DNA from 2 places in the Candidatus Thiodiazotropha sp. AKAK2 genome. Region 2 is predicted to be linked to the other one. Evidence: predicted binding sites of a transcription regulator. Region 2 holds the regulator's gene; the other holds the start of a gene.
The links. Region 2 encodes sigma-54, which starts transcription at its own class of promoters, with help from an activator protein. Its sites were predicted from a motif close to TGGCANGNTNCNTGCTT; they were not measured.
Positions count from the first base shown of each region.

Region 1: rsxA (electron transport complex subunit RsxA) is a predicted target of sigma-54. The motif match lies at 13,996-14,012, and genes of this name have one in related genera.

Region 1 is NZ_JBSYOP010000015.1:171,024-187,190, reverse strand. It holds gene AC4IE8_RS04760 (NAD(+)--dinitrogen-reductase ADP-D-ribosyltransferase) at 1-430, shown strand, start outside; gene AC4IE8_RS04755 (hypothetical protein) at 603-968, opposite strand; gene AC4IE8_RS04750 (DUF3144 domain-containing protein) at 1,004-1,255, opposite strand; gene AC4IE8_RS04745 (SIR2 family protein) at 1,682-2,581, shown strand; gene AC4IE8_RS04740 (hypothetical protein) at 2,617-2,859, shown strand; gene AC4IE8_RS04735 (hypothetical protein) at 2,971-3,648, opposite strand; gene draG (ADP-ribosyl-[dinitrogen reductase] hydrolase) at 4,263-5,228, opposite strand; gene AC4IE8_RS04725 (nitrogen fixation protein NifQ) at 5,320-5,817, opposite strand; gene AC4IE8_RS04720 (2Fe-2S iron-sulfur cluster-binding protein) at 5,901-6,257, opposite strand; gene AC4IE8_RS04715 (2Fe-2S iron-sulfur cluster-binding protein) at 6,282-6,566, opposite strand; gene AC4IE8_RS04710 (FprA family A-type flavoprotein) at 6,607-7,893, opposite strand; gene AC4IE8_RS04705 (ArsC/Spx/MgsR family protein) at 7,890-8,306, opposite strand; gene AC4IE8_RS04700 (hypothetical protein) at 8,299-8,499, opposite strand; gene AC4IE8_RS04695 (4Fe-4S binding protein) at 8,511-8,789, opposite strand; gene nifB (nitrogenase cofactor biosynthesis protein NifB) at 8,800-10,308, opposite strand; gene nifA (nif-specific transcriptional activator NifA) at 10,499-12,070, opposite strand; gene nifL (nitrogen fixation negative regulator NifL) at 12,070-13,707, opposite strand; gene rsxA (electron transport complex subunit RsxA) at 14,048-14,626, shown strand; gene rsxB (electron transport complex subunit RsxB) at 14,758-15,288, shown strand; gene rsxC (electron transport complex subunit RsxC) at 15,291-16,167, shown strand, end outside.
Region 2 is NZ_JBSYOP010000031.1:77,753-93,919, reverse strand. It holds gene AC4IE8_RS14430 (VOC family protein) at 1-231, shown strand, start outside; RNA gene AC4IE8_RS14425 (RtT sRNA) at 396-525, opposite strand; tRNA gene AC4IE8_RS14420 (tRNA-Gln) at 571-644, opposite strand; gene rpsI (30S ribosomal protein S9) at 692-1,081, opposite strand; gene rplM (50S ribosomal protein L13) at 1,099-1,527, opposite strand; gene AC4IE8_RS14405 (calcium/sodium antiporter) at 2,072-3,043, shown strand; gene AC4IE8_RS14400 (KpsF/GutQ family sugar-phosphate isomerase) at 3,090-4,073, shown strand; gene kdsC (3-deoxy-manno-octulosonate-8-phosphatase KdsC) at 4,166-4,687, shown strand; gene lptC (LPS export ABC transporter periplasmic protein LptC) at 4,684-5,247, shown strand; gene lptA (lipopolysaccharide transport periplasmic protein LptA) at 5,234-5,746, shown strand; gene lptB (LPS export ABC transporter ATP-binding protein) at 5,743-6,468, shown strand; gene AC4IE8_RS14375 (RNA polymerase factor sigma-54) at 6,675-8,159, shown strand; gene hpf (ribosome hibernation-promoting factor, HPF/YfiA family) at 8,313-8,633, shown strand; gene ptsN (PTS IIA-like nitrogen regulatory protein PtsN) at 8,664-9,134, shown strand; gene hprK (HPr(Ser) kinase/phosphatase) at 9,134-10,069, shown strand; gene rapZ (RNase adapter RapZ) at 10,088-10,954, shown strand; gene AC4IE8_RS14350 (PTS sugar transporter subunit IIA) at 10,951-11,349, shown strand; gene AC4IE8_RS14345 (HPr family phosphocarrier protein) at 11,363-11,632, shown strand; gene ptsP (phosphoenolpyruvate--protein phosphotransferase) at 11,629-13,368, shown strand; gene AC4IE8_RS14335 (PAS domain-containing hybrid sensor histidine kinase/response regulator) at 13,673-15,358, opposite strand; gene AC4IE8_RS14330 (PilZ domain-containing protein) at 15,880-16,167, shown strand, end outside.

The DNA of each region.
Region 1 (16,167 bases), on a different contig from region 2:
CCAGGGTCCATTGGGGGACTATACGACAGAGCACTATCAAACCTATCTGACTGATCGGGCGAATGGACTCTACAATACGAATGGACTGGAGGCCCAACTCGATCTGCTCTATACCTATTGTCAATACGAAGTCGAAAAACTGTTCCCGGAACAAACCCATCTCACCCTTTACAGAGGCATCAATCAGATCAAGGAGCATGAGATACTCCACCAGTTCAGTAAACGGGAGTATGTCATTCTGTTAAACAATCTCAATTCATTCACCAGCCAACGAGAAAGAGCAGATGAATTCGGTGATTACATCCTGCAGGCAAAAGTACCTCTGGTGAAATTGCTGTATTTACCAGATCTGCTTCCACACAGGCTCAGAGGTGAAAATGAGTATCTGGTGATTGGCGGAGTCTATAAAGTGAATCTCAGCATCCTTTAGGGCCATTGACCACTAGGACCTGTTAACACGAATCCAATATGCTCTGCTGGGTCAGTTTTTGTTCCCAGCAAGGTAACATCGCTTGGTGTATCCCGGCGACATGAGCGAATGATATCTCCACTAGATGTAAAAAAAGACTCGGCAGAGCATATTGGATTCGTGTTATCAGGTCCTAATTGAGATCGTACAGGGAGTCACGAAGATAGCTTTTGAAATGTTTCATGACAGGCTTGGGGATAATCCTCTCAGCATAAAGCCGAAGCTCATGGATCTGTTGACAGGATATAGCACTGTCCGCATTCAGTGCATCATCGATTTTCTGATGAATGGAAGGCTCGAATAGAGCTCCCTGCCTCTGTCTGACAACAGTATAGATAGCCGTTATCGCCATCTGTTGTTCAGGTTGCATCTTGCATTTGTTATCAAGAATTTTCAGCATTACAGCAGTGACACAATCGACCTGCAAAGGATCTAGAGGTGCTGTTTCGGCCCAGATTGCAGCTGGATGTGGCGTTTCAATAACTGGTTGAAGTTTCATATCTTGTCCAAATCAGGTATTGGTATACAGAAAACTTATGACTTACCCTTTGTTGAAAAATCATGCATACATTCCATCAACATTTTCCTGTATTGATCACAATAGTAATCGACAGCAGCCAATTGATTATCTGAAACACCATCCGATTCAAAAAAGAAATGGGTATTATACCATGCAGCCGCATACATAAATGCCGCACTTAAAAAGGGCGTTGCCCACTCCTCACTTAAATCGTTAGCCAGATGAATGAACTCATCAGCCACTTCTCTAAAGTCTGTTTCCTGCATTGAAAGGCACTCTGTAGAAATAACACCATCTGAAATTCATCTTACATATTTCATGCCAACCATGATTGTGTGCGTTTGAAAGTGGTTACATTGAGCTTTTGCATCATTAGCTTGAAGGAAATCAGCATTCGTTAAGATACTTCTGATTGTGATAAATCATACAAAAACACTCCTCTTCGTGATCATTCCAACTTAGTTGTGTTTTCTTGATCGCATCGGTGGAAATATCAATCGTTTTCTAATTACGCTGAATTAATATAAGCATTTATTCTATTATTTAGTTAGTTACATGACATATCTAATCCACTTAATAGTTTACTTTAAGAGTGTAATCGTTATTACTGCAGATATTATTTGTGCGCTTCTTATCATTGGCCTGTGTTTTGCACCATCAGCAGACAAATAGTTTTTATCTGGAGGTTGATCATGTCTGTTACGCAATTATCGGAGCTTAAGTCAGGTGTAGAAAACGGTACAATAGTGCCCTACCTTGGTGCAGGTGTACTCAAAGGTTCGTTTCACACTGATACAGGCGAACCGATACCGGCAGACAGTGACAGTCTGATACTTGCAATGAATGGTGGCAGACCAATGGCCCCTAGGTTGATGTATGAGTTCGCCCGTGCCGCGATGGATGTGGAGTTAAAACGTGGACGAACAACTGTCAATCGCTTTCTTGATGATTTATATGCCAATCAACCATGGTCTCAATCACCACTGCATGCCTGGTTGGAATCGGTGAAGCCAAAATATGTAGTCGATATCAACCGGGATATTCAATTACAGCAAAGCTATGCCAATACACCACATATCCTGATACGAGGAATTGCCAGAGTTGGTGGAACAGATTATCGATTTCGCATCCACCAGCATGATGGCAAAAAATATTCCGATAACGAGATAGATCAAAGTGATGTCGACACAAGTCTGCCGATATTATTTAAACCCATGGGCAGTCCTTTACCCGATTCCACCTACATCGCTTCTGATGCTGACTATGTGGATTATATTACTGAACTAATGGGCGGTTTTGCGATTCCAGGTTTTCTGAAAGCCGAACGCAAAAGCAAACAGTATCTGTTTCTCGGTTTGAGAATGAATCGTGATACTGAAAGGATGGTTATGTCTGACATCATCTATGCAGCAGATCAACCAGCCGGTTGGGCATTGATTGCAGAACCAAATGATAAGGAACGACGATTTTGTAAGAAAATGAACATTGAGATCATTGAAGCAGATATCGATTCTTTTCTAGCTACCACAACCCCTGCTGTAGGTAGCGAAGTTAATGACAAACTGGTGTTGGAAACCGATGCAATCTGCTAACCTGAAGTGTATTCAATCATCTATCGGGTAGTAAAATGTCCATCTTCAAACCCTGCCAGGGAAAGAATGCTTGCCGAGACAATGGAGAGGTTTGCCTCACTTGTGGGCGCAGTTTATCTGAAATCGAACAGTTACGACGCCTTATGAAAGATATTAGCTCTATGGCTCTTGAATATGAATATGAAAATATTGAGGAGTTTGTACAATATTTTGCTCGTAAGGTCGAAAAAACGATTCGTCATGAAAGAACCGAAAAATCCAATGGATTATCCCGTTAAAGAATAACCTAGGAGATTTCCCATAAACCTGAAAATTCTAATAGATTCCATCTCCTGCATACGCCGACAAGAGCGCAATAGGTGATTCTGTACCGTTGTGATGGGCGTCAATCAGTAGGTGGTGGTATTTTTGCCAGCGTCATACCTTTTAAGCTCTTTGGCCGTTGTATGGAACATCATTGCCATTGCAAAACTTGATACCATACCAGCGGGAATTGCAAACAAAAACAACACAACAGAAGCCAGAAATATTCCTGCAATGATGGTGCTCCATGAATAGAGCCTTAGATAGCTGAAATAGGATTGGAGTTTAAGAAGCTTGATCCCGTAAATAACGTTGACAACCCCCAATGGAACCATCAGAACAAAAAAGCCCAGCGTACTGAAACCGAGTGACTCCACCTCTTCCGGCATGATATATGAGAGTACAGACATAATCAGTGAGAGGATAATTGCGGCATAAATATAGTTATCAACTGAATGGCAAGCCAGTCTGTAATTCAATAAAAGCTTAAACATATACAGCAGGTATAGATAGAGTAGATTGTCTATCAGGCTTACGATATCAGTTGCTAAACGGTAGCTTTCATTATCTGGCACCACGCCACTCATAAAAGAGATTGCCACCATTGGAAGAGTTGCCAACAAATAGAGAAGAGACAACCAAAATAGCAATATCAGCTTGGTATAATTAAGATTGCTGTTCAGCAAGGAAGTGGGTAGTTCCTCTTCCTCCAACAGATTGGCTTCTGGGGTTTTGTAGACGGAATCACTGTTGTGTTTATTCATCCTAGAGGATTATACAGTTAATTTGCAGAACTGTGATCAAATGATTATCTGATGTGTAATCAATCGATCCTGGAATGAGATGATGGAAACTGTGCAGGATAATTTAGAATAAGAGAAGAGACAGCTCGCAGGATTTCAAAGTAAACTAAAACCAGACCAAACGCCTAACCATTCCGTTTCTTGTCGGAAGAGAACAGACCTTTGATCGATTAGCCATGTTGAGTATTGAGCTCCTGCGGTTGTCTGACTGTTGAGAGCTCATGAGGCAACCGGAACTCGATTCGACTGCGTCACTGATATGACTGGAGAGCCTTGCTGTTTCCAGTTTATTTTCAAATAAGTTGATCACTTGCTAGGACTCCTGGTGCTGCAAAAAAAATTGATGTTATTGACGAGCAAAATCAACATCAATTACATAGTCATTGCAGCAATACCTATGCCAACCCATTTGAGTTATTGAAAGTTAAAGATTAATTACAAGAGAAAGCGATTTAACAGTGTGTATTTGTAAAGTATTTCGACAATCGCTCTGGAGGTAAAGCAGTAGTTCTGGTTAGGTGTAGACTGTAGTCAGGATATAGTAGTTTTATGTAATAGAGTCTACTCGGTCGTAGTCAACCAGATACACTAGGATGCTCAGCTGCCAGTTTGAGCAGTGCATCTGTTTGTGACTTACAGCGATTCACGATAAATGGATCTAACCGTTTGAGCCATTTTTTTGGTATACCACTCTGACCGTAGAATGCCCCGGCGATCATCCCAGCGATTGCACCTGTCGTATCAGCATCCCCACCTCTGTTGACCACATCAATAAGGGTGGACTCAAAGTCCTCATTATCAAATAAGGCCTGAAATACTGCCTGCAAGGTGTCGACGATATACCCGCTAGGGTTCTCTACCCGCCGTTTGTCAAAACGAAATGCTTTATGGGTTTCAACCAGTCGGTCGGCTATTTCTTTAAGTCTCGCTTTATCCTCTCCTTTCATAGCCGCAGCACACATCTCCAAAGCAGCCTCGGTACCGGCGTCTGAAAGCGGATTGTTATGGGTAGTATGAGCCTGCGTTCGTGATGCAACGACCAGGGTATCCTGCGATCCATTGACATACAGAATTGCTATTGGCAGTGACCGCATACATGCGCCATTACCTGCATCATATTCATTCTCATCAACCCATGGGCGGCCGGTGTTCCTGAACTGTATGATACCCCTCCTAACCGTATTGCCTATATCGATTGGTTTGCTACGCATCCAGTCACTGAATGATTCAGCCACGGCCTTGGCACTGACACCACCACTTTTGAGTAATGCATCGCCTAGAGCCAGGCTCATTTCGGTATCATCCGTTACCTGACCAGGTTTCAAATGCAACCAGCCTCCCCCGGATATGGTCTCATGGACACCATATTGCACTTTAATTTCATTCGGTGTGAGAAATTCTGTGGTGGCGCCCAGAGCATCGCCAATAGCCAGTCCCAGATAAGCTGAAAGTGCACGCTGTGAAATGTCGTTATCAATTATTGTTTTTTGCCCTGGCATTATGCACCATTCATCAATTCCCGCTACAGACTGATTAAGCAACGTTTGTTGCCTCCTTTCAGTCAGGCTAACTGTAGCTGAATGTAGTCAAATTGGTCGCCGGGAGATTAACAGCCTGATTCTCTATAGTTTATTAGTCCTCAGGAGCAAAGCAAACCGAATAATCGGCGCAAGCTTCACAGCTGGGTGCACGACAGGTGTAAATTCCCTCTGTTTCACACAGCCTTTTATAGAGAAATTTCTTCCATTTCATGTTTTTAGAGTTAAGCTCATATAGTGGCGTGAAGTGATCTGCCATCAATTTTGAGAGGTCGGCACGACTCCAAAGCCCCAGATCCTGCCACAAATGGTCGTTTCCCAAACAGCCATAGATCAGTATTTCAACTAACCAATGCTCAGAAAGACTCCGTTGAGCGCGATTGTTTATTAACAAATTACGCAGATCTTCCATCTCCTCATCATTTTCACACATTGGAGAATGATCGAAACCTAACAGGTTTTGTGGTTGTATGGTCGGGAAATGGTGGTGGAGCAGGCGCCGAAATTCCAGCTCTCCCAAGCCCATCCACTGTGGTAATACGCTATGTCCATAGGCCCATGAAGCAATAATACGGGCCAGAATTGATTCCATAGCATCATCCTGGTGCGCAGCAGCACCGATCAGTCTGCAATGACACGCTGTGACACTATCACTGATCGGTGCTGTGCTAGACATCATAGCGCCTCATATTCAACTACGATATCTTCATCTCTGGGAATGAACTGGCAAGCAAGTCGCCATTTGCTTGGCAAATCATCAACGATCATCTTTTCCATCTCTTGCTTGCTGATTTTGCCTAGTTCCCTGAGGATTTTCTTCTCTTTCTCCTCAAGATGGTAGCCCATTGGCTCTTTGTCACCGATGTATCTGACCTGAATTGCACAGCTTCCACAATCACCATCACCACAATCGAAGTTGATTGGAATTTTGTTGGTTTTGGCTATTTTCAGGACTGTTTCGGTAAAACTACCAGCTACTGCGTAGACCGTTTTATCCTTAAAATCGGGATTACTGAATGTAATTAATGGCATTTCATTAACTCCTAAATACTGTTTTTAAGTAGGTTTTACACTACAGTCACCAAGGATCTGGGCCTGACAGGCGAGGCGATCATGCCGTCCAGCCATATTCTCCTTCAAAACTTTCTCCTCCAGTACAGAAGGTTCAGTCAGGTTGTTCCAACCCTCTTCAACATGCATCATGCAGGTACCACAGTCTCCTTCCCGGCAACCGTAGATAATACCGGCACCAATTTTTTCAGAGACCTCGATGACTCTTGTACCCGCAGGCACATTGACAGTCTGCTCAATGTCTTGAAACGTAATTTTCGCTTTTGCCATTTCATTTCACCTTAATTAAATAGATTAATAACACTCGGAGTCATGCCAGGTCGGCCATGTCGATCACTGCCTTTTGCTGTTTTTTCCCTACCATTTCCTCAGCGATGGCCTTACCAAAGGCCCGACATTCTTCCAACTCTTCCTCAGTGGGTATCAATTTGATTCTCAAGCCCTGTTGTGGAATACGCATTTTTAATCCACGCATTCTGTCTTCTATCATCGCTACCGCTTCACCACTCCAGCCGTATGAACCGAAAGCGCCACCCAGTTTTCCCTTCAGGTTGACAACGGCCAGTGAGGAAAGCAGGTCCCAGACCGGTTTGACGGCATCACCATTGATGGTTGGTGAACCAAACAGCAAGGCATCGGCTTCTTCGATCAGGTCGACGAACGGTCCAGTCTCACCACCTTCCAGGTCATATAGAGAGACCCTTACGCCGTCGATTGCATTGGCCCCCTCATTGACCTCTTCCGCCATGCGTGCGGTATTGCCATAGGAACTCATGTAGAAAATCACCAGGGACTGCTCTGCAACACCGATTTCCCGTGACAGGCTGGAGGTGGATAGTTCCCGATAATGGGTAACGTAGCGACGTGGTCGCTCTCTGAGTATGGGACCATGGGTCGGGGCGATCTGCTTGATCTTGAGTGGCTCAATCAATTTCAACGCATCCATGACATGCTTTTTGAATGGCCGCATGATATGGGCGTAGTAGTAGTCGAATGAGAATCTGAAGTCGCCAACCAAGTCGTTGAACAATCTTTTGTCACAATAGTGGCAACCGAATACATCTCCAGAGAAGAGGATCCCCTCCTCTTCAAGGTAGGTGCATTGGGTGTCTGGCCAATGAAGAAATGGAGTATGTAGAAAACGAAGTGTTCTATCTCCCAGTGAGATACGGTCATCAGTGGTTACAGTGGTGTACTCGAAACCATCATCGCTAGTTGGTTTGAGCAGTGCTTTGAGCATTGAAGTTGCTCGTTGGGAGATATAGAGTTTTGCTTCAGGTGCACGACGCATCAACTCGGGTAAAGCGCCGGTATGATCCGGTTCCAGATGATTGAGAATGATCGCTTTGATCTCTTTGTAATCAACCTCTGATTCTAGGCGGGCAAAAAATTCCTCACTGAAATTCTCTTTGACCGTATCAATAATCGCAACACCATCCTGCCCTTTGACTAGGTAGGAGTTATAGCTCGTGCCATTCGCAGTACTGAGGATAATGTCAAACGTCCTCAATGTAGGGTCCAGCGCCCCAATCCAGTAGACACCATCTGCAAACTCGACAGCATCTCGGTGACTTGACACATCGATTTGGTTACTCACGGTACCGTCTCGCACGGCTGATCAGACATCGGGCAAGTTTCCATTTTTTGACCGTCATTCAGGTTTACACCAAGATAGTCAAGTACCGGCCCAACTGTGAAGCCGGATTGCTTCAGCGATTGATAGATCATTAATGGCCGTTTGATCAGAATCGGCTGCTCTACCATTAAGCGTAATGCCTCAGTCTCATCTAAATGATCGGTCTCGATCTCCCCACTTTTTACTAGTGGTGCACTTTCGTTGAACCAAGCGGAGATGGCTTTATTGCCAAAAAATGATCGTAAGTTTTCCGCTGTCCAAGTTTCACTGAGTATGTCACGTACTTCCAAACTGATACCCAGCCTACGCAAGATCGCTTTTTGCTGTTTGTTGCCGATGCAACCTGGCTTTTCATAAAAAACCAGATCAGTCATCTTTGTGTGACTCCTGCATACTCGTAATCAAAGCAGATTGCCGTTGCCACAGACGCTCTGGTAATGCCATGCCTCTTGGTGGCAGTGAGTCTGCCGGCTTGACAAAATGGTTACGCACAAATTTCATCCAGTAGCGATTGGGTTTATCCGTCTCCCGATGTACAGGTTGCAGAGCTGGTTTTTGATCGAACATGGGATGATCTCCTAGCGTGATTGAATCTCAGCCATGACTTCTTCCATTCGTTCCGGCGGTATCCCGGTCAATGACCCCGGAGGATTGGCAGGTTCCGAGAATGGATTAAGAATCGCACCTTCGATAGGACAGATGCTGACGCATTGCGGGTCAACATGATCCCCTTCACACTCTGTGCACTTCTTTGCATCTATCTTAAAATGCGGCCTGGCTTCAAATATCGCATCACTTGGACAAAGCGGCTCGCAGGCCCAGCAATTGACGCAACTCTCTATGATTTCATAAGCCATGCTCTACTCCTCAGGCTCCAGCCTGTAGTTGATCTGCCTGTCTCTGTTGCTCAAGTTGGCCACTCTCCGCCATTTCCGCATAGACCTTGGCCACTGCATCTTCAATCGGTTCCATGGCATGCTCACCATTCGGTTGAATACCGGACTCTTCCAGTACTTCCCATGGCTCATAGCCGATCTTTGAACAAAGCACGGTTTCACATCCTTCAAGCAGACGTATTGTCTTTTTCAGTGTTGTCTCTGCATCACCACAGGTATCGCCACCTGAACAGTAGAGATCGACTTTGCGATGACCGATAAAGCGAACATCGGTCATGGAGGCCTCATAGATCAGAAACTCTTTTGCATGGCCGAAGTGCTGATTGATTACGCCACCTCCACTGGTGGCAACAGCCATCAATACCGGGCGTGTCTCCTTTTTCTGCTTGGTCAGGGCTGTGAGGGGGATAAATGTTTCGTTTGCGCTGCTCTTTTGCGCTTCCAGCTTGGCTTCGATTTCTGCCTGATAATCAGCACGCTTTTTCATTGCCTGCTCATAATCGACATCCATCACTTCAACTTTTTCCATGGTGAATTCATCACCCCTGTCCTCACCAAGCATGCCCACAGCATCCGCGCGACACTGCCGGCAATGACGCATCATATTCATGTCACCGGCACATTTATCCTGCAGGGTTTGCAACTCATCATGGGTGGGTCCACGCTGCCCCATCACACCGTAGAATGTGCCATGTTCCGCTTCAGCAATCAGTGGCATCACATTGTGTAAAAACGCCCCTTTCTCCTTAACGACCTTGCTCACCTCTTCCAGGTGTTGATCATTTACACCGGGGATCATGACTGAATTGACCTTCACCAGTATGCCCCGGTCGGTCAACATCTTCAGCCCTTTCTGCTGTTGCTCAATGAGTATTTTTGCTCCCTTACGACCTTTGATTCGGCGATTATTCCAGAAGATCCAGGGATAGATTTTTGCACCGACATCGGGATCAACGCAGTTGATGGTGATGGTTACATGATCGATGTTGTGTTTGCATAGTTCATCCACCTGATCCGGCAGTGACAGGCCGTTGGTAGAGACACAGAGTTTGATATCCGGTGCCTTTTCGGTCAGTTGACGAAAGGTATCGAAAGTCCGCTCTGGATTGGCCAAAGGGTCGCCAGGCCCGGCGATACCCAACACGGTCATTTGCGGGATATTGGCAGCGACCGCCATCACCTTTTTAACAGCCTGATCCGGCGTCAACAGTTCAGAGACCACACCGGGTCGTGATTCATTTGCACAATCGTATTTACGATTGCAGTAGTGGCACTGGATATTACAGGCCGGTGCGACCGCCACATGCATGCGAGCAAAATGGTGGTGTGCCTCTTCGGAATAACAGGGATGATTATGCACCTTGTCCCGAATATGGTCCGGTAGATGGGATAACTGATCGCTGCTACCACCACATCCGGATGCACTGCACCCACTTTCAGCTGTGTTATCTGCTGATTGACCTATCACTTTCAATTCCATCATCCGGCCTCCAAATAGCGACACAATGAGGTTGTTATTACGCTTGAAAGTGATAATGCAATCTGCGTGCCTAGTTTTTATCTACATATAACCTGTTGTATTTAAGAATATTCCACAACATAAGGGGACTATCTGTCAGTTTCTATACAGAGCTGCCTACAGTGTCTGTATGACAACCGACAGAGAGTAACTACATCTGCCGAACTTTAATATTCAAGGTCTGAATCCGGTAACCGATCTGTCTTGGAGTCATTCCAAGTAACCGTGCAGCCTTGGCCTGTACCCATCCGGCTTGTTCCAGGGCAGCAATCACCCGTTCACGTTCATCCAGGTCAGGATCGTCAAAATCAACTTTAGCGTTACCGGTACCGGTTACCTGGGAGTAGCTCTGATCGAGCATCGGTTTCAGACCACTCAGGTTAATCGCGTTTTCATCTATCGCCCCTTCGCCGCTCATAACAGCAGCGCGTTCCAGACAATTCTCCAGTTCACGCACATTGCCCGGCCAGTCATGATGCATTAGAAGCCTGACTGCACCGTCATCAATGGATAATTCACGCCCCTGGCTTTTGGCGATTTTTGACACCAGAAAACGGGTCAAATCATTGATATCCTCTTTGCGATCCCGCAAAGGTGGCATCTGAATCGGCATCACATTGAGACGATAGTAGAGGTCCTCTCTGAAATTGCCCTCTTGTACTTCGTACTCAAGATCTTTATTGGTGGCCGCCACGACCCGGACATCCACCACATGGGTCTTTACACCACCTACCCGCTCAAACTCTCCCTCTTGCAGTACTCGCAGTAACTTGGCTTGGAAGGTAGGACTGATTTCTCCGATTTCATCAAGAAAGATGGTACCGCCATGAGCCTGTTCAAACCGTCCTTTACGCTGATTGACGGCACCGGTGAATGCGCCTTTTTCATGTCCAAACAGTTCCGTCTCTAACAGGGTATCCGGCAATGCCGCACAATTCAGCTTAATAAAAGGGCCATTGCTTCTCGGGGAGTTGTAGTGAATCGCATTCGCCACCAGTTCTTTACCGGTTCCTGATTCACCTCGAACCAGTACTGTAGTGTTCCATTTGGCCACCTGACGTACCTGTTCAAAGATCATGCGCATACTGGGGGTGTGTCCAACCAGGTTGGAGAAGCCATGCTCTCCGCGCACCTTGCGCCGAAGTGAATCGCGCTCATCCTTTAGCGCCAGCTGCTCATCTTCCACCTTCTTTGCCAGGCGCACACTCTGACCGATCAGATTGCCAACCATTTGCAGGAAACGTTCATGCAATTTCAGTAAACTGATACTGCCCAATGGTTGGGCTGCCAGTACACCGGCGGTCTCATCTCCAATCAGAATGGGAACACCAACAAATGGCAGCTCCGGGTCATACACGCCAAGTCTGTCCAGAAACCGGTCTTCATCGGAGATACGCCTGACAACAAGAGGCTTACCGCTAGACATTATCGCCCCGACCACACCTTCTCCCGGTTTATATCTTACTGTGTTAAAGGGTGCAGGATTCTCATGTAAAGCGGTAACCAGTAATTCACCACTGCTATCATCCAGCAGACAGATCATGCCATAGCGTAGTTTGGCGGTATCACTCAACCGACTAAGCACTTCAGTCAGTGTCTCCCTGAAATCCAAGGAACGACTTAAAACCTGACTGACTTGGTAGAGGCTCTCCAGCTCCGACTCCAGGACAATATTGTTATGTTCCACTCCCATATTATCCATATTGATATCAGTCGAACTCATTAAAGCGTCTCCTCCATGCCGTTTAGAGGTAGTCTGACAAAGACTCGACAGCCACCATAAAAGTTAGCATCAATCTCAACATTACCACCATGTCCGATGACGACTTCTTGAGCCATGGTCAATCCCATTCCGGCATGCTCCTTTGGTTGTTCCCACCCACAGTAAAAAGGCTCGAATACTTTCAACCTGTGGGCCTTTGGAATACCTACGCCGTTATCCATTACTTCAATCAGTAAATCCTGATTATCCTGTTTGGTCTGGATACGAATTTCCCGATAGTCCTGCTTGGCTTCAATCAATGACTGAATGGCATTGTCTATAAGGTATTTGAACAACCCACGTAGCGCATTGATCCGACCATTCACTTCCGCTAGTACCGGTGCCGGACGCCAGTCGACCACGACACCGGCGGAAAGCAGGTTTTCAGTAGAAAGTTTCACCACCTCATGCAGCAGCTCATTGATATTGACCAACGAGGTCTGCTCAACAACAGGACTTGGTAGTGCTTCATGCAGGCTCTCCATTGCCTCATCACCACTCTTTAAGGCTTGTTGCAAAACAATCCTCATCCCCATACTCTCTTGACCCGCTGTCGGCATGGACAATGCGGCTTTGATGACATTCAACGGTGCCTGAATTTTGAAAATGGCGCCGGATATAGCCTCACGCATGGTCTGAACCATCTGTTGTTCTGCCATATTGGCACGTATCATATTGAGCCGCGCTTCCTGTATACGTTTGCGACTTCCGGTGACCTCGTTGGCGATCAACAACAGACAGCATCTTGTTGATTCTGCCTGTTTAAAATAGTTACGGGCAGCCTCATCCAACTCTGGAACATTGACTCCTGAACAGGTAAACCATCTGGGTGCCGCACCACCCGGGGGGTCCAATCTGATCTCAACATTGGTAAAGCCGTTACCAACCTGACATACCTTACCCAGATCAAATCCGACCTGTTGTTCCAGCGCCTCAAGAAACAGAGAGGCCGGCTCCACACCCCTAAAGTCGCCTATCAAGGCTTTGTAGGCGTGGTTGTCCAGTAAAACCTTACGATCAGCAGCAACAACAGCTACCACCATTGGCGCTGCGTTCAGTGTTGCTTCAGTCAGGTTTTTTTGAAATTTCAAGCGTTGTTCCAACTGATGCATCTCAGTTATGTCTCGATGCATCCCCAGGAAATAGGCCGTTTGTCCCTTGTTGTTGTTGACAGGAGAGATGGTCAGTTCAGCGAGATACTCCTCTTGGGATTTACGATGGTTGACCAATGTACCCTGCCATACTTCATTACCCTGAATCGTCTCCCAAAGTTCACGATAGACTGATTCAGGTGTCGATTTACTGGAGAGTACCGATTCATTTTTTCCGATAACTTCTTCTCTTGCATAACCGGTCAACGTCTCAAAGGCGCAGTTCACATAGAGAATTCGGGCTGTCGGGTCGGTGATAGAGATAGCAATCGGTGCTTGCTCGACCAATTCATAGAAAAGCTTGGGTGGTAAAAACTGATTACTGTCCAAACTGCTGAATGCCTCCAAAACTTCAGTCGGTGTTCCCTCAGGAGGTGAGGCCAGAAAATCATTGATCCTGTCAACTAGGTTGTCGCTGTTTGTTGATTGTATTTTGCGCTGGATCATAGCTCGCTGCACCTTAATTCCACTGTAGAAACTCTATACATGACAATACTTGTGCAATTCCCATACCAGCACTCCAGATCGGTGCTTGATCCTGCAAAATGTCCTGTTTGTTACGTAATCTACAAATGAATTAGCGGAATCTGTAACGAAGACTACAAACATGCCTATGCCCGGTGCCGGTGCAATTCCGCACTAAATTAGGGCTTATTCCATTCAGGCCTTTATTTCTGCACCCTGGGAGATTGCTGAACAATAGTGATTGCAGTTGATTACCTTTTTTATGGCGCTTGGCATATTTTTTGTTGGGGTAATAGCCATTACTCTGAATCGATGGCTATTTATGGAATATATTCTGATCATTCTTTCGACCGCACTGGTCAATAATGTCGTTCTTGTCAAGTTCCTGGGTTTGTGCCCCTTGATGGGTGTTTCCAACAAGCTTGACTCAGCGCTGGGCATGGGATTGGCCACGACCTTTGTCCTCACTTTAGCTGCATTTGCAGGCTGGTTGCTGGAATTCTATGTATTACAGCCATTGGACCTGGGCTTTTTGAGAATCCTGACCTTCATCCTGGTCATTGCAGTCGTCGTTCAATTTACCGAGATGGTGGTTCGCAAAACCTCCCCTGCACTCTATCAGGTGTTGGGTATTTTCCTCCCGCTGATCACCACCAATTGTGCGGTGCTCGGAGTTGCTCTACTCAATGTGCAACAGGAAAACAGCTTTCTTGCCAGTCTACTGTATGGCTTCGGTTCTGCACTGGGATTCACACTGGTGCTTGTGATGTTTGCCGGATTACGTGAACGTCTTGCACTGGCCAATGTGCCACAGGCCTTTAGCGGCACCCCGATTGCTTATGTGGTGGCCGGATTGATGTCACTGGCTTTTATGGGCTTCGCCGGATTGACCAGCCAGTAACTCAGAAGTTGTAAAGAGACTGTTTAAATGGAGAACTCAATGTTCGGAGAACCGATGGAACCAGATTGTTTCAAAACCAAATCATTCGGTGTGATTTGTAAAGATCTGTATCAACAGTTGGAGATGCAATGATGGTTTCTGCAATCCTCGTATTGACTGCACTGGGTATCACCATGGGCGCCATGTTAGGGATCGCTGCCAAATATCTAGCTGTTGAAGGCAATCCGCTGCAGGAGGAGATTGAGAGTCTACTGCCTGGCTCCCAATGTGGGCAGTGTGGCTACCCGGGATGCAGTCCGGCCGCTGAAGCTGTGGCCAATGGCGATGCCGCGGTAACCATGTGTCCTCCAGGAGGCAAAGCCCTCGCGGAGTCATTGGCGGAAAAAATGGGAGTTAGCATCGATCTCTCATCAGTGGAAGAGAAAGCACCGATGGTTGCATTCGTGCATGAGAATTTGTGTGTCGGTTGTACAAAGTGCTTCAAACGATGTCCTACCGATGCCATTTTAGGTGGCCCCAAACAGATCCATGCCGTATTTGCTGATGCTTGTACAGGTTGTGAGAAGTGTTATGACGTCTGCCCCACCGAATGCATAGAGATGCGTCCGATCATCAAGACCTTGCAGACATGGTATTGGCCTGAACCGGCTAAGGTGGCCTAGTCATGTCAACTGGCAAACTATTCAAACTGTTTAAAATTCGAGGTGGCGTTCATCCGGATGATCGTAAGCAGTTAAGTGCCGGACAGGCAATTGAAAAACTGCCCATGCCCCCGCTTCTGCATATTCCCCTGCAACAACATATCGGTGCTCCGGCCGAATCCCTGGTCAGGCGTGGTGACGAAGTCAAAAAGGGTCAACTGCTGGCACGTAATCAGGGTGCGATTTCAGCACCGGTTCATGCACCAACATCCGGACGCATCATGGGTGTTGGTGGATATCCGGCACACCATCCCTCGGGCCTGTCAGTTAGAACCATCACGTTAAAACCAGATGGCGAGGATGAATGGCTGGACAAATTAGAGCCCTGCGATGACTATTACCAACTTTCTCCGGAAGAGATTGCAGACCGGGTAGCCCGTGCCGGAATTGTCGGTATGGGGGGTGCAACCTTCCCATCCGCAGTGAAACTGAATCTGCGTAAGAGATACCGACTCCATACCCTGGTAATCAATGGTGCTGAGTGTGAGCCCTATCTGACCTGCGACGATCGTCTGATGCGCGAACAGGCAATGCAGGTTGTTGAAGGTGTGAAACTGATGGCCCGCGCATTGGATGTGGATCACATTTTGTTCGCGATTGAGAATAACAAACCAGATGCGCAAGCTTCTATCAGAGAGGCGGCAGAAGACACTGATATAGTCACCGTGGTCGGCTTACCGACCCGCTATCCGATGGGCTCTGAAAAACATCTGGTACAGACACTGGTCGGTAAAGAGACTCCGGCACGGGGCCTTACCGCAGATATAGGTGTGGTGGTACACAATGTCGCTACCGCACGGGCTGTATATGATGCCATCGCACTCGGTCGACCGCTTATTT
Region 2 (16,167 bases):
TTCGATGAGGTGGCCCAACGCCTTGATCATATCGGTTTCTTTCTGGCTACCCCGGAAGCGGTCGATGAGTGGTTTGAGTTTCTCAACGCTCATGGGGTCAGAATGCGAAATGAGCCGCGCACCCACCGGGACGGAGCGAGAAGCTTCTACTGTTACGACCCGGATGGTGTGGTCGTACAGATCATCTATCATCCACCAGTCGTGGCCTATGAGGCTGAAAATCGGAGCTGAATTCCTTGTTCTGCCTTCAAGGCCTTGTCCCTTCGGGGTCAGCTGAAGCTGATCGCCCTCGCGTTGCTCGGTCGTCGAATCTCTGATCGGTTCAAATCCTCCATCCGGGGTGGTTTTTAGCAAGCACTAAAAAAGCCCACACGATGGTGGGCTTTTCTTAGCATTGGCTGGGGATGGAGGATTACTCGGCCTTTCAGGCCTCGCCCCTTCGGGGTCAGCTGAAGCTGATCGCCCTCGCTGTGCTCGGTCGTCGAACCTCTGATCGGTTCAAATCCTCCATCCTGGCGGGTTTTAGCCAGCAATAAAAAAGCCCACACAGTGGCGGGCTTTAATATATGTTGGCTGGGGATGGAGGATTCGAACCTCCACATACGGAGTCAGAGTCCGTTGTCCTGCCATTAGACGAATCCCCAGTTGCAGATCTGGTGCAGGACGAAATCGTCCGCAACACAGACCAGACTTAACGTTTGGAGAATTGAGGACGCTTACGGGCTTTGTGCAGACCGACTTTCTTACGTTCTACCGCACGGGCATCGCGGGTCAGGAAGCCTGACTTGCGCAGCACGCCATGCAGTGACTCGTCATAGGCGTCCAGTGCACGGGAGATACCGTGACGGATGGCGCCGGCCTGACCGGTGGTGCCACCACCTCTGACAGTGACTTTGATGTCAACCTTGTCGAGGGTCTCGGTGGACTCCAGCGGTTGACGTACCACCATGCGGGCGGTTTCGCGGCCGAAGTATTCGTCGAGCGGACGGTTGTTGACGGTGATGTTGCCGCTGCCGGTGGTCAGAAAGACCCGTGCAGTGGAACTCTTACGGCGTCCGGTTGTGATATGGGTGTCTGCCATGGTCTTAAACTCTTGCTTTAGATATCCAGGGGCTGAGGTTGCTGTGCCTGATGGCTGTGCTCAGTACCGGCGAAGACGCGCAGCTTCTTGAACATGGCGCGCCCCAGTGGGTTTTTCGGCATCATGCCTTTGACTGCATGCTCGATCGCACGTTCAGGTGCTTTCTGCAGCAGTTTGTCCAGGCTGATGGATTTCATGTTGCCGACATAACCCGTGTGGTGGTGGTACATCTTGTCGGTCATTTTATTGCCGGTAACCCGAATCTTCTCTGCGTTGACCACGACGATGTAATCGCCGGTATCCACGTGAGGTGTATATTCCGGTTTGTGCTTGCCGCGCAGACGTCGTGCAATCTCGGTGGACAGACGACCCAGGGTCTTGTCTGTTGCATCCACAAGGTACCAATTGCGGCGGACTTCAGCCGGCTTTGCGCTTAAAGTAGTCATCCGATGTCGCTCCAATGGAGAACTATTGTGCTTCGAAAAAGACGGCGGATAATACCTGATCCTATGGGTTGGCACAAGGACTAATTGACGATCCTGGACACCCGTGGTGGTCAGTTTGCCGTCAGGCAAAAAAAAAAGCGCAACAGAGGTTGTTGCGCTGAATGAATATACCACCAAAGGAGGATAACTGAAACATAATGTATCAGTATGTTTGAATTATCTAATATACCGATATAATTGTCAAGCATCTTGTATTGGCTTTCTGCTATCATCTCAACCCTTTGATTATTTTCTTGTTGACGCGATCGGGATCGCGTCGGCTCGCTATCGGTCTGTGGGTAAATGCCGATAAAGCTGTTTGGTTTACGGATTAAAAGCACCAGGGTCCGTTATCACCATTCCAGTTGGCCCCGTTGTGTTAGAAATAGAGCGCCAATCGAAGCGCGAGGAGAGAGGTTTGGTGATTCCAAGAGAACGACGAGTAACCCAGTGCGGCGCCGTTTCCGGAGCAAGCCTATCGATAGGTGAGGTAAGGCCCTAGGTCATGTTGCTGTACAGTCTTTCTATTCTATTGGGTCTGGTTGTTTTGGTTTGGAGCGCAGACCGGTTTATCAGCGGTGCTGCGGCGTTGGCTGACAATCTGGGTGTCTCTCCCATGCTGATTGGCCTTACCGTAGTCGGCTTCGGTACCTCAGCCCCGGAAGTGCTGGTTTCCGTGATGGCGGCCATGAACGGCAATCCAGGGTTGGCGATCGGTAATGCGGTCGGTTCGAATATCGCCAATATCGGCCTGATTCTCGGGGTAACCGCCCTGGTGATACCCCTCTCTGTTCACTCCAGTGTGCTGAAACGGGAGTATCCGATTCTGCTTGGGGTGACGGTGATCTGCATTCTGCTGATGTTGGATGGGGAGCTGGGTCAGCTGGATGGCGGGATTCTGCTTGTCTTACTGGTCGGGGTGTTCGGCTGGATGATCTATACCGCCAAAACCGGTGAGGCTGACCCGATTGCCGGCGAGTATGATGCGGAGATCCCCCATGATGTACCGACCCAAAAAGCGCTGATGCTTTTGCTTGGCGGGTTGGTTCTTTTGCTGATCAGCTCCAGAGTGCTGGTCTGGGGGGCGACCCATGTGGCTGTGGCTCTTGGTGTCAGTGATGTGGTGATCGGCCTGACGATCGTGGCAATCGGCACCAGCCTGCCGGAGCTCGCCGCCAGTATCACCAGTGCGACGAAGGGTGAGGATGATATCGCGATCGGCAATGTGATCGGTTCAAACCTATATAATATGTTGGCGGTTCTGAGTATTCCCGGCCTGGTGGCGCCTGGCACCTTCTCCCCCTTCGTGCTGACGCGGGATCTGCCGGTGATGTTCGGTCTGACCCTGTTCCTTTTCCTGATGGGCTACGGTTTTGGTAAACCGGGGCGGATCAATCGAATTGAGGGATTGGGGTTGCTGCTCTGTTTCATCGGCTACCAGTCCTGGCTGTTCTACTCTGTGGTGGTGCCACTTTGAGATGTCAAATCAAACCGTACATACTGTTCCGATGAAAAGATCCCCGATGCCCACCGAACAAGAGATGGCCCAGATGATTGAGCTGGGTCAGGCTGTCATTGAGACGGAAGCTGCAGCTGTTTCGGCACTGATTCCCCGGCTGGGGGCTGGATTCGCGCAGGCCTGCCATTATCTGCTCCATTGCCGTGGACGGATTGTGGTGATTGGCATGGGGAAATCCGGACACATCGGCAACAAGTTGGCGGCCACCCTGGCGAGTACCGGCAGTCCTGCTTTTTTTGTCCACCCCGGGGAAGCCAGTCACGGGGATCTGGGCATGATCACTCCGGACGATGTGGTACTCGCCCTGTCGAATTCCGGGGAGACCGGTGAACTGCTGGTGATCCTGCCACTACTCAAGCGGCTCGGTGTGCCGCTGATTGCCATGACCGGCAAAGCCCACTCCACCCTGGCCAAAGAGTCGGAAGTGCATATCGATGTGAGTGTCGATAAGGAGGCCTGCCCTCTGGGCTTGGCGCCCACTTCCAGTACCACGGCTGCGCTGGTGATGGGGGATGCACTGGCGGTTGCGCTGTTGCAGGCCAGGGGGTTCACGGCCAAGGATTTTGCCCTTTCCCACCCTGGCGGCTCGCTGGGTCGGCGTCTGTTACTGCATGTGGGTGACATCATGCATAGCGGAGAGGCGCTGCCGGTCGTGAGCCAGGAAGCCAGCCTCCACGAGGCCTTGGAGGTGATGTCCGTGAAAGGTCTTGGGATGACCGCGGTAGTCGATCAGCAGGGGCAGTTGGTTGGTGTCTATACCGACGGGGATCTACGACGCACCCTGAATCAGCCGATCGATATCCACAATATGCGCGTCGCAGAGGTCATGACTAAGAATTGTAAACAGGTTCCACCAGAGATGCTGGCGGCTGAGGCATTGCAGATGATGGAAGAGAATAAAATCAACGGCCTGCTGGTTGTGGATGGGGGACGACGCCTGGTTGGTGCGTTCAATATGCATGACCTGCTGAGAGCTGGCGTTATGTAGTGAGATTCATCTGGCGACCGAATGGCTTGCTTTCAGCCGCCGGGATTATCGACAACGCCACAGAATAAAAATGAAACACTTAGGGGGGCAAAATGCAGGATATTCATGAGAAGGCCAGAGCGGTCAAACTGGTGATCTTTGATGTTGACGGTGTACTCACCGATGGTGGACTTTTTCTGGGTGACGATGGTCAGGAGTATAAAGCCTTCCATTCCAGAGATGGGCATGGCATGAAAATGTTGCAGAACACCGGTGTGGTGATCGGCATTATCACCGGCCGCACTTCTGAAGTGGTGAGATTGCGTATGGAGAGTCTGGGTATTCAGTATGTCTATCAGGGCAAGCTGGATAAACTGCCTGCCTATGAAGAGTTGAAAGAGAAACTTGGGTTGTCGAATGAACAGATCGCCTATGTGGGCGATGATGTGGTGGATTTGCCGATCATGCGTCGGGTGGGATTGGCCATCGCTGTGCAGGATGCCCATCCGTTTGTGGTGCAGCATGCCCACTGGCAGACCCCCCATGGTGGCGGGCGGGGTGCCGCCAGAGATGTATGTGAAATGATCATGCAGGCTCAGGATACCTTGCAGTCAAGCCTGGAACACTATCTTTGAACAGGCGCCTGCTCGGTCTTTTGTTGATGTTTGCACTGGTAATGAGTGTGGCCTGGTGGGTGAACGAGTTGAGACAGCCGGAGATCAAGAGGCCCGAGCTGGCTAGGGATACCCCGGATACCTATGCCGTCAACCTGCTGGTAAAACAGTATGATGACGATGGGCAGTTGTTACAGACTCTGCAGACCCCCAGAATGACCCATTATGAAAAGCGCGGTATCACCGAGCTCTTTAAGCCGGTGGTGCAGCGATTCAGGTCCAATGAGCCTGGATGGCGAATGCGGGGTGAAAACGGGCTGGCCGACCACCGTCAGGAGACGCTCTTTCTTCCGGGCCAAGTGGTGATCGAACGTGAAGGGGTAGCTGACTTTGCGCCTTACCGGATAGAGACCGAGGACCTGACAATCCATGCAGAGAAGTCCTATGCCGAGACCGTTGAGGCAGTCAGAATCAACAGTGGTGTGGATTGGCTGTCGGCGATCGGCATGCGGATCTGGTTTGATGAACCGTCACGCTTAAAGCTCCTTGGTCAGGTACGAGGGCACTATGAATTTGAATAAGGGCAGGGGTTTGATCTGTGGTCTGCTGATGGCGGTTACGATATCGGCCTGGGGGCTCGAGAATGACCGTAATCAACCGATGTCGCTTGAAGCGGACAGTCTCTCCATCAACGAGTCCACCGGTGTCAGTCTCTATGAAGGCAATGTGACGATCGTCCAGGGCAGTATGAAGTTGTGGGCGGATCGTCTCTGGGTTCACCGATCAGCCGGTAAAACTGAAAAGATTGTCAGTGAGGGGCAACCGACAAGATTCAGTCAGTTGCCTGAGGTCGATGGTGTTGAGGTTCATGGTCAGGCAATGCGAATTGAGATCCATCTCAAGCGGAATGAGATGTTACTGATCGACGATGCCCTGCTCGAGCAGGGGGGGAACAGCTTCCGCAATGACCGCATCGTCTATAACCGGGCCAATGCACAGGTCAGGGCTGGCAGCAGTGTCCAGGGTAAACAGCGGGTGCAGGTGGTGATTGAGCCCCAGACCGGGAAAACTGAACCGTGAGTCAGTTGCAGGCTGTCGATCTGCAGAAGCAGTACTACAAGCGCAAAGTGGTGGATGGTGTCTCGCTGAACCTCAACAGCGGGGAAGTGGTGGGGTTGTTGGGCCCCAACGGTGCCGGCAAGACCACCAGCTTCTATATGATTGTCGGCCTGGTGCAGGCGGATCAGGGGCGGATCTATCTGGATGGTGAGGAGCTGACCGACCAGTCGATGCACAAACGAGCCCGTCTGGGTATCGGTTACTTGGCCCAGGAACCCTCCATCTTCAGACGATTGACGGTGGCGCAGAACATTCTGGCAATACTGGAGCATCGCAAAGAGCTGGATAGCCAGGCCCGAAAGGCCCGATGTGACCAGTTGCTGACGGAGTTCGGTATCGAGCATCTGCGCGATAGCATGGCGATGAGTCTCTCCGGTGGCGAGCGACGCCGGCTGGAGATCGCCCGGGCCCTCTCAATGGAGCCGGCCTTCGTTTTGCTTGATGAGCCCTTTGCCGGGGTCGATCCGATTGCCGTGATCGATATAAAAAAGATCATCCAGCACCTGAAATCGCTAAAGATTGGGATCCTGATAACCGATCATAATGTTAGGGAGACACTGGATATATGCGACCGGGCCTACATTATCAACAGTGGTAAAGTGCTGGCGGAGGGAACCACTGAGGAGATTCTCGATAACCAGGAGGTACGCAGTGTCTACCTGGGTGAGAATTTTACGATGTGAGTCTATAGCGCTGTTTTTTAATGGATTAAACAGGGGGCGGCAGGTAAGCCGAAGGTGGTGTCAATGAGCGTGGAATATACTGGAGTGCAAAGTGAATCCAGGAGAATCGACTCAGTGAAGAAGAATCTTTCCGTAGACGGCTATTTTTAGCTAAAATGAGAATAAAGACATACAAATAACATACCAGGTTCAAAGATATCTCTGCTATGAAGCAGGCTCTACAGCTCCGACTCGGACAACATCTCACCATGACACCTCAATTGCAGCAGGCAATCCGCCTGTTGCAGCTCTCTGCGCTCGATCTGAGCCAGGAGGTTCAGGAGGTGCTTGAGACCAACCCGATGCTCGAGGGCGAAGAGGAGTTCAGCACTCAACTGCAAAAGGAGGGGGATGCTCAGGAGAGTGGCGAGCAGACCCGCGAGAGCAAGGAAGTCGAGGGGTCGAATGATATCAATAACGAGCGGGAGATTAAGACCGACAGCAGTCAGCTGACTGAGGATCTGCCGGTGGACAGTGAATGGACCGATGTCTACGACAGTTACCTGCCACCGGCCAGCAGCGGCGGTGATGCCGCAGACCATGACTATCTGGTACAGCGTAGCGGCACTGTAACCCTGCATGACCATCTGGTCTGGCAGATGACCCTGACCCCTTTTACCGAACAGGATATCCTGATAGCCACCACCCTGATCGACAGTATCGATGAGGACGGTTACTTCAAAGGCGATCTGCAGGAGATTCTGAGTTCGCTGAATGATGAGGAAGCGACTCTGGAGGATATCGAGGCGGTGCTGCACCGGATTCAGGCATTCGATCCACCGGGTGTCGGAGCCCAGGGCGCCCAGGACTGCCTGCTGATTCAGCTGCGTCAATTGGCGGAAGAGACCCCCTATCGGGATCAGGCGATAAAACTCTGCCGGGATCACTTCAATCTGCTCTCCGCCCAGGATCAGAATCAGATCATACGTCGCATGAAGGTGGATCAGCAGGAGCTCGCCGCCATGATGCGCCTGATCAGAACCCTGAATCCCCATCCGGGCACGGCCATTGCAAACAGTGAGCCTGAATATGTGATTCCGGATGTCTTCGTCAGCAAGCGTAACAACCGCTGGGTTGTGGAGCTGAATGGCGAGGTTACCCCCAAACTTCGGGTCAACAATGATTACGCCAGACTGATCCGGCGGGCGGATCAGAGCGACGACAATACTTTTCTGAAGAATCATCTGCAGGAGGCACGCTGGTTCATTAAAAGCCTGATGAGCCGTAATGAGACTATTCTGCGCGTAGCGAGTAAGATTGTTGAATATCAGCGGGGCTTTTTTGAACATGGCGAGGAGGCTATGAAGCCGCTGGTTTTAAGGGATATTGCCGAGGCGCTGGAGATGCATGAATCGACCATTTCCCGGGTGACGACCCAGAAATATATGCATACCCCGCGTGGCACGTTGGAGTTCAAGTATTTCTTCTCCAGCCACGTCAATACCAGTGCCGGGGGAGAGTGCTCCTCCACTGCGATTCGTGCACTGATTAAAAAATTGATTGCCGCTGAGAATACAAGCAAACCGCTCAGTGACAACAAGATCGCCGCCATCCTATCGGAGCAGGGCATCAAAGTGGCCCGCCGAACGGTGGCAAAGTATCGTGAATCGATGAGCATACCGCCATCGAATGAGCGTAAACGACTGATGTAGGTGAATCGATCTGTCAGGTAGGATGTCTATGAAAACAGGGGTTGTGGTAAAAGCCGAATCCGGCTTCATGGTCAGCCTGATCGATGATTTCGGGAATCGATTCAACGAGTCGGTCAGAGTGATGAGCCAACTCATCTAAGACAGGAGATAATTATGCAAATAAGCGTTACCGGTCATCATGTGGAAGTAACCGATGCCTTGAAAAGCTATGTAGATAATAAATTCGAACGTCTTGAGCGGCATTTTGATAATGTTATCAATGTGCATGTCATCTTGAGCGTTGAGAAGCTGAGGCAAAAGGCGGAAGCCACCATGCAAGTGAACGGTGCCAGCGTATTCGCTGATTCAGTGCAGGAAGACATGTATGCCGCCATTGATGGCTTGACTGACAAGTTGGACAGGCAGGTGCTAAAACACAAGGAAAAGATGCAGAGTCATCGCGCCGGTAGTGGTGCGAAGTATGCGGTTGAGTAATTTTCGATAGATTGAACTGGCGAGGTCTCCATGTTTCCCGACGGATTTCTGCTTGAGGAACGTCTCGGCTGCGGTGTGGAGGCAGCCAGTAAAAAACGCGCCCTTGAGCAGCTTGGTCAGAGATTGGCCGATGCTGCTCCTGGGCTGTCACAGGATATAGTGTTCGATGCATTGCTTGAGAGGGAGCGGCTGGGCAGCACCGGACTGGGCAAAGGCATTGCGCTACCCCATGCGCGTATGTCCCAGGTCACAAAGGCCACCGCGGCATTCATTCAGATGCCCAACGGCGTTGATTTCGACGCCATAGACAGTCAGCCGGTCGATCTGGCGTTCGCCATGCTGGTACCGGAACAGGCCACAGATGAACATCTGCAGCTCCTGGCGAAGTTGGCCAGAATGTTCGATGATCCCCCTTTTTGTGCCGCTCTGCGTGAGGCGGAAACAACGCAGCAACTGTTTCAGTTGATCAAGCAGCGAGAAACCGTAACCGCATCAGATTAATGCCATCCAACTACACCATTCGCGATCTTTTCGACGAATTTGCCAGCGAACTTGAGCTCAGCTGGGATGGTGAGGGTGGTGAAGAAAAAATTCTTCTCGACAGTGAGTCACTCGACGGACAACAACCCGTAGGTCCGCTTAACCTGATACGTCCAAATCAGATACAGGTGGTTGGTCCTCCGGAACAGCAACATCTGCTGTATGGTGGCGATACGGGTTACCTGGAGTCCCTGAAAACCCTGTTCGACTCTTCTCCGCTTGCACTGATCTTCACCGATGGCCTGCAACCCAAGCCGGCCTGCCTGGAGTCGGCTAAAAACAGCCATACGGCTTTGATGTTTACCCCCAAAGGAGATAACCACGTCATCCATAGACTGCTGGAGAAATTCAGCCTGCCTGTGGGTGAGACCCTGCTGTTGCATGGGGTCTATATGGAAGTGCTGGGTAAGGGTGTGTTGTTGAGCGGCGATCCGGCAATCGGTAAAAGTGAGCTTGCTCTGGCATTGATCTCACGGGGACATCGACTGGTTGCGGATGATGCAACCGAGTTCTATAAAACCGGCACAAATACTCTGAGCGGGCGCTGCCCGAAGGTGTTGCAGGATTTTCTCGAAGTTCGTGGGCTGGGTCTGATTAATGTCAGGGCCATTTTCGGTAATAGTGCGATAAAGCCGAATAAACAGTTACACTTGATCATAGATCTCCTCTACTTTGACGATAAAAAACTCGATAACATGGATCGCCTGGAGGGGTGCCACTCACATCGGACCTTATTGGGTGTTGATGTTCCCCAGACGAGTCTGCCGGTTGCGGCAGGCAGAAATCTGGCGATCCTGGTAGAGACTGCTGTCAGGCAGCATCTGCTGAAGATGGATGGGTACAATGCGACCCAGGATTTTATCGAACGTCAACAAAATCACATCGATCAAGATTAGTCTTGGGGCCTGAGCGAGATGGCAAATGAGATAAAACTGCAGATTGTCACCGGACTTTCCGGGTCAGGAAAGACCATCGCTTTGCATACCCTTGAAGATCTGGGTTACTACTGTATCGATAATCTGCCGGTCTCACTCTTGGGTTCCGTCTCCGATTATCTGAACGATGAGCCAGAGGAGACTTTCAAGAAAACCGCTGTCGGTATCGATGCAAGGAGTCAGCCCGGTCAGATTTCCAATCTGCCGGAGGTGGTGAAGCGTATTCGGCAACGCGGTCTCGACTGCAACATGCTGTTCCTGGATGCCCAGCTGGATACATTGATCAAGCGCTTTAGTGAAACCCGGCGCAAGCATCCACTGACCAATCAGCAGCGCTCACTCAGTGAAGCGATCCAGCATGAGCGGGATCTTTTGCAGCCATTGAATTTGACCGCGGATCTGAGAATCGATACCACCCACACCAATGTGCATGAGCTTCGGGACCTGGTGCGCAATCGGATTGGCGGTGCAAGCGGTCAGGTATCGATTCTTTTTGAGTCATTCGGTTTCAAGCATGGTCTGCCCAGAGATGTGGACTACCTGTTTGATGTGCGTTGCCTGCCCAACCCCTATTGGCAGACGGAGCTGCGCAGCTTCACCGGAATGGACAAACCGGTGGCGGATTTTCTGCATGAGCAGGAAGAGACCAAACAGATGGTTTCGGATCTGATCGATTTTCTGTCACGCTGGATACCGACGTTTGAAGCGGATGGGCGTAGCTATCTGACGATTGCAATTGGTTGTACCGGCGGTCAGCACCGTTCAGTCTATGTAGTGGAGTGTCTGGCCAAGCACTTTAAAGCGGCAGGACTGCAGGTAATGAGCCGTCATCGTGAATTATCATGACGATTGGCTTGCTGTTGGTCACTCACAGTCGCATCGGTGATGCGTTGATGGAGACTGCCAAAAAGATGTTTCTGGATAGTTCGTTGCCGATCGAAACCTTAACTGTGAGTACCGAGTGTAATCCTGATCAGATCAAAACAGAGGCACACCGTATGGTGGAGAATCTGGATCAAGGTGATGGTGTGTTGGTGTTTACCGACATGTATGGCTCCACACCGAGTAATATTGCTTACAGCCTTGCTGATAGCGGGCGAGTGAATGTGGTTTCAGGGCTCAATCTGCCGATGCTGATACGAACCCTGAATTATCTCGATCTCGATCTGAAGTCGCTGACTGAAAAAGCGGTCAGTGGCGGCAGGGAAGGGATCCATTGCTGCGAAAGGCCAATTAATTAAAATTCTGAATATCATGTTGCAACAAGAAGTAGAAATCATAAACAAACTCGGTCTGCATGCCCGTGCGGCGGCTAAATTGGTTAGTTGCGCCAACAGTTATGAGAGTGACGTTTTCCTCAAGCGCAATGGGCAGAGAGTGAATGGAAAGAGCATCATGGGGGTGATGATGCTGGCTGCCAACAAGGGCTCGATGCTGAAACTGGAAATCGAAGGTCGTGACGAGGATCAGGCGATGGAAGCATTGATCGTGCTCATCAACGATCGCTTCGGGGAGGAGCAATGACACTATCCTGTCAGGGTATAGGGATTAAAACCACGCGAGAAGTCGCGATTGGTGAGGCCTACCTGTTACAGCATGGTGTACCTGAAATCAGTCATCGTGAAATTCCCCAGGAGCGGGTGGATGCTGAAATCGAACGTTTCGAATCCGCACTCCTGACAACCACCAACCATCTACGATCAGTGCGGGATCAGATCCCCTCCGATACGGCACAGGATATCAGTGAGTTCATCGATACCCATCTGCTGATGCTGGAAGACAACGCCATCAGCCAGGCAACGGTAAGCCTGATCCAGGAAAAGCTCTATAGTGCGGAATGGGCGCTGCAGGTTCGGCGGGATGAGCTGGTGCGGGTGTTCGATGAAATGGATGACCCCTATCTGCGTACCCGCAAGGATGATGTGAACCATGTGGTCGGTCATGTGCAGTTCGTCCTGGCCGGTGGCAAACCGGAACAGCGGGGCGATCTGAAAGGGCGGGTCATTGTTGCTCGGGATCTGACTCCGGCAGAGACCATTATGATGAAAAACCAGGGGGTAGCCGCTTTCATCACCGAGTTTGGTGGGCCTCTCTCCCATACCGCCATTCTGGCGCGCAGCTTGGGTATCCCGGCGGTGGTCGGTGTTCATCAGGCGACCGTGCTGTTTCGTCAGGGTGAGCCCCTGGTGGTCGATGGGGCCCAGGGTGTGGTGCTGGCCGACCCCACAGAACGGATACTCGATTACTACCGACAACGTATCGAGAGCCGGCGAATCCGCGAGGTGGAGTTGAGGCAGCAGGTCGATCTGCCGGCATTGACCACCGACGGTGAACGAATCTCACTCTGCTCGAATATCGAGTTACCCGATGATATTCCGGTAACCATGGAGAACCGGGCTGATGGGGTGGGGCTTTTCCGCACCGAATTTCTCTATATGAACCGCACGACGCCACCGACTGAAGAGGAGCAGTATGAGGTCTATGTCGATGCGGTGAAGGGGCTGAATGGTATTCCTCTGACGATTCGCACCCTCGATCTGGGTGTGGACAAAACCACCGACACGATGGCGGACTCAGGTTGTATGCCGGCGATCAATCCGGCGCTCGGTTTGCGTGCGATCCGTCTCTGTCTGAAGGAGCCGGAGCTCTTCATACCCCAGCTCAGGGCGATATTGCGAGCTTCAGCTGAAGGGCCTGTGCGGCTGATGATTCCCATGCTTTCCGGGGTTCAGGAGCTGAAGCAGGTGCTAGCCATTATCGACAAGACGAAACAGGATCTGGTCGATGAGAAGGTGACGTTCGATCGGGAAATTCCGATCGGAGGCATGATCGAGGTTCCGGCAGCGGCACTGGCGGCAAGACGTTTTGCCCACTATCTCGATTTTCTCTCCATCGGCACCAATGACCTGATTCAATACACATTGGCTGTGGACCGTATGGATGAAGAGGTGAACTTTCTCTTCGATCCGCTCCACCCGGCCGTACTGATGCTGATCCGCCATACCATCATGGCGGCTCAGGATGCGGATATTCCGGTCAGTATGTGTGGTGAGATGGCGGGTGATCCCCGTTATGTCCGGTTGCTGCTGGGTTTGGGCTTGCGGGAGCTGAGTATGCAGCCCAGCGCACTGCTGGAAACACGCGAGCTGATTCGCAAATGCAACCTGTTTGACCTACAGCAGAAGACCCGGATCTTCATGGATGAGCTGGAGGATAACGATGATGAGCAGCTGTTCGATAAGGTTTTTCTCGAGGTATAAAGGTCTGATCTCGATGTTTATCAAAACTCCTCAGTCAGTTACTGTTTCGCCAGGTTGATAATCTGGGTATTGGAACAATACTTTTCAAACTATCTGTACGGGTTATGACGGAGGAACTGGTTTTTCTCTACGACTAAAATGCGCATATTTTGAAATATGCAAGCTTTGTGGTGATTAGAGAGTGGTTGGTTTAGCTTTCGGACCGAAAGCGAAAATAACGTACTTCGTAATTACTATCTGAAGTGCCTGAATCTCTTTATCTATACGAGTCATAACGCCTGATTGTTCTATTGGCAATAAACATTCAGCCCATGATCTCCTGAATATGATGGTTCAAAATTTCTGCGCCGACTGGTTTATGCAGAAGTTTCAGTCCCGAGTCGGCAATCTCCTGTGACATGGATATCTCCAGATCTCCGGTAATAAGCAAGGCAGGTATTTCAAATCCTAAAGTTTGACGAATTGTTTTGATAAGTTCTATGCCGGTCTCGCCATTAGGCAATCGGTAATCAGAAATAATGAAATCAAATTGTCGTGATTCTTCCTTTATTATTGCTATTGCATCATGACCACTCTTTGTTCCAGTGACTTGGTATCCATAACTCTCCATCAAATAAATCAATGAATGGAGAATGATGTTATTGTCATCAATAATCAACAGTGATGTTTTCGGGTTTTCTGTGTTTTTGAGCTTGTGGATTGATGTTTTTTCCAATTTTGTCTTTTCAAAATTGATCAGTGGTGCATCGATCGAAAACATCGATCCATTTTTCCACGATTTAACCGCTATCTTTTGCCCCAATAGTTTCGCGCTTCGTGCAGCAATTGCCAGACCAAGTCCAAGGCCTTTGCTGTGGTCTCTGGCAGGGTTGTAGAGTTGATAGTAATCATCAAATATCTGTTCGCGTTGGTTCTCTGGTATGCCAATGCCCGTATCCCAAATCTCAAAGCGCAACATCGATTTACGGCGTCTACAACCGACCAGTACTTTACCTGAATCCGTGTAGCGGATAGCGTTTGAAACTAAATTGTCAAGGATTTGATATAACAGAATGGGATCACACCGGAGTGCTGAAGAGCAGTCGGCCACACGTAGATTCAGCTGCTTATCCATCGCGAGTGGACGATATGTCACATCCAAGCGATTAAGCAGCTCGTTCGCATAAAATGTCTTCAGTTCAGGCTCAATTGAGCCGGATTCCAACTGGCTGACATTGAGCAGGGTATTGAATAAATCAGTCATACTAATCAGGCAACTGGATAGATTATTAACCAAACCAAGAGATTCTTCATCAGCCAGCTTTCTTTTCAATAAATCACTGATAGTAGTCATTGCTTGTAAAGGCTGGCGAAGATCATGACTGACTGCTGCAAGAAATTGTGATTTAGTAAAGTTTGCATCTTCAGCTGCTTGCCTCGCCTGCTTGTTGATAACTTCATTTTCCTTGAGTTTTGTAATATCGGTTATGAGGGTTAAGCATTGACGCTTGTCTTTCTCGCCGTTAGGCTGAACAACGCTATCCAGTTTGGCAAAAAAAACCGTCCCGTCGCTCAATGTGATTTTAACTTCACAGGTTTTTCTGATTTGATCTTTGAATACATGGCGGAAGTGTCGAAATAGATCTCTTCGATATTCCTTGGCGACAAACGTATAGAAGAAGACTCCAGTCAACTGAAGCCTATTCATACAAAACATTTCATTGCTTAGAAGATTGCTACGTACAATTCGGCCTGTATTGTCAATTATTAGATAGCCTACCGGCGCAAAATCAAACAGCTCTGCAAATTGATCTCGTGAGGTTTCCAATTCCATCTGGCTGCGTTGTAGATCTTCATTTTGAATCTTAAGTTCAATTTGATGAACTTCCAGTTCGTGGATCTGTGCGGCAAACAGTTCAGGCTGTATTTCCAATGAGTCATTTTTACAGTCTTGCAGACACTTTTCAGCCTGTCGGCGCAATTCTTTTAATTGACTGTCTACATCACTCATGGATATAAATCTAACCTCTCGGTCCTCGTTATAGTTCTCTTTAGATGAGGGCTTATGAATATTATAATAATTTAATTGTTAAGCGACTGAACAGTGTCGTTCAATTATGGTGGATGGCTCTGGTCCCTATCTGCTGCCAAAAGAGCTTAATTCTTAAAGTAAGTATCCTTCAAATGTTTCTCTGATAATGTGGCTTAAAGAAATAAATAGCTACATAGAAGGCAGTCTATATGGGGATGTTAGATTGTGATTTGGTTAGTGTAAAGTCTTTGATAACCAGGCAGTTGACTCAATAAGTAAGTGACTACTGGAATTAATAGATAGCTGTCGTCAGGCTGGCATACGTAGAACTACGTAGGTAAACGTCCGAATTATCATCCTTTATGCTTTCATCTAGAGTCTACATCAACCCTAAGGGACAAAAAATAAAAAGTGGGTAATTCTGAGTTGCATAGAAAGATATCTCCCTATCTATAACAACTTGTATTCAATACTTATAACTGAAATGGATGGGGTCAATTATGGATCAGCGATTTGGAGCCCGTATTGCTGCTCAAGTCATGGTTACGCTTGATCGCAATGGGCATCATTTAGGGGTATACAAAACACGCGATATATCAGCTACAGGGCTTTTTATAGAGACCGATAGTCTGGATCTCCATTTGGGGGCTTTAGTTGACTTGACTTTTGTGTTCAAGGATAAACAGAGAGAAACTCACAAGTTCAGGGGTATGCTGGTACGGTATACATATGAAGGTGCAGCTTTCATACTCAACAACTCAGTGATAGAGATCCTGCCTTACCTGGAA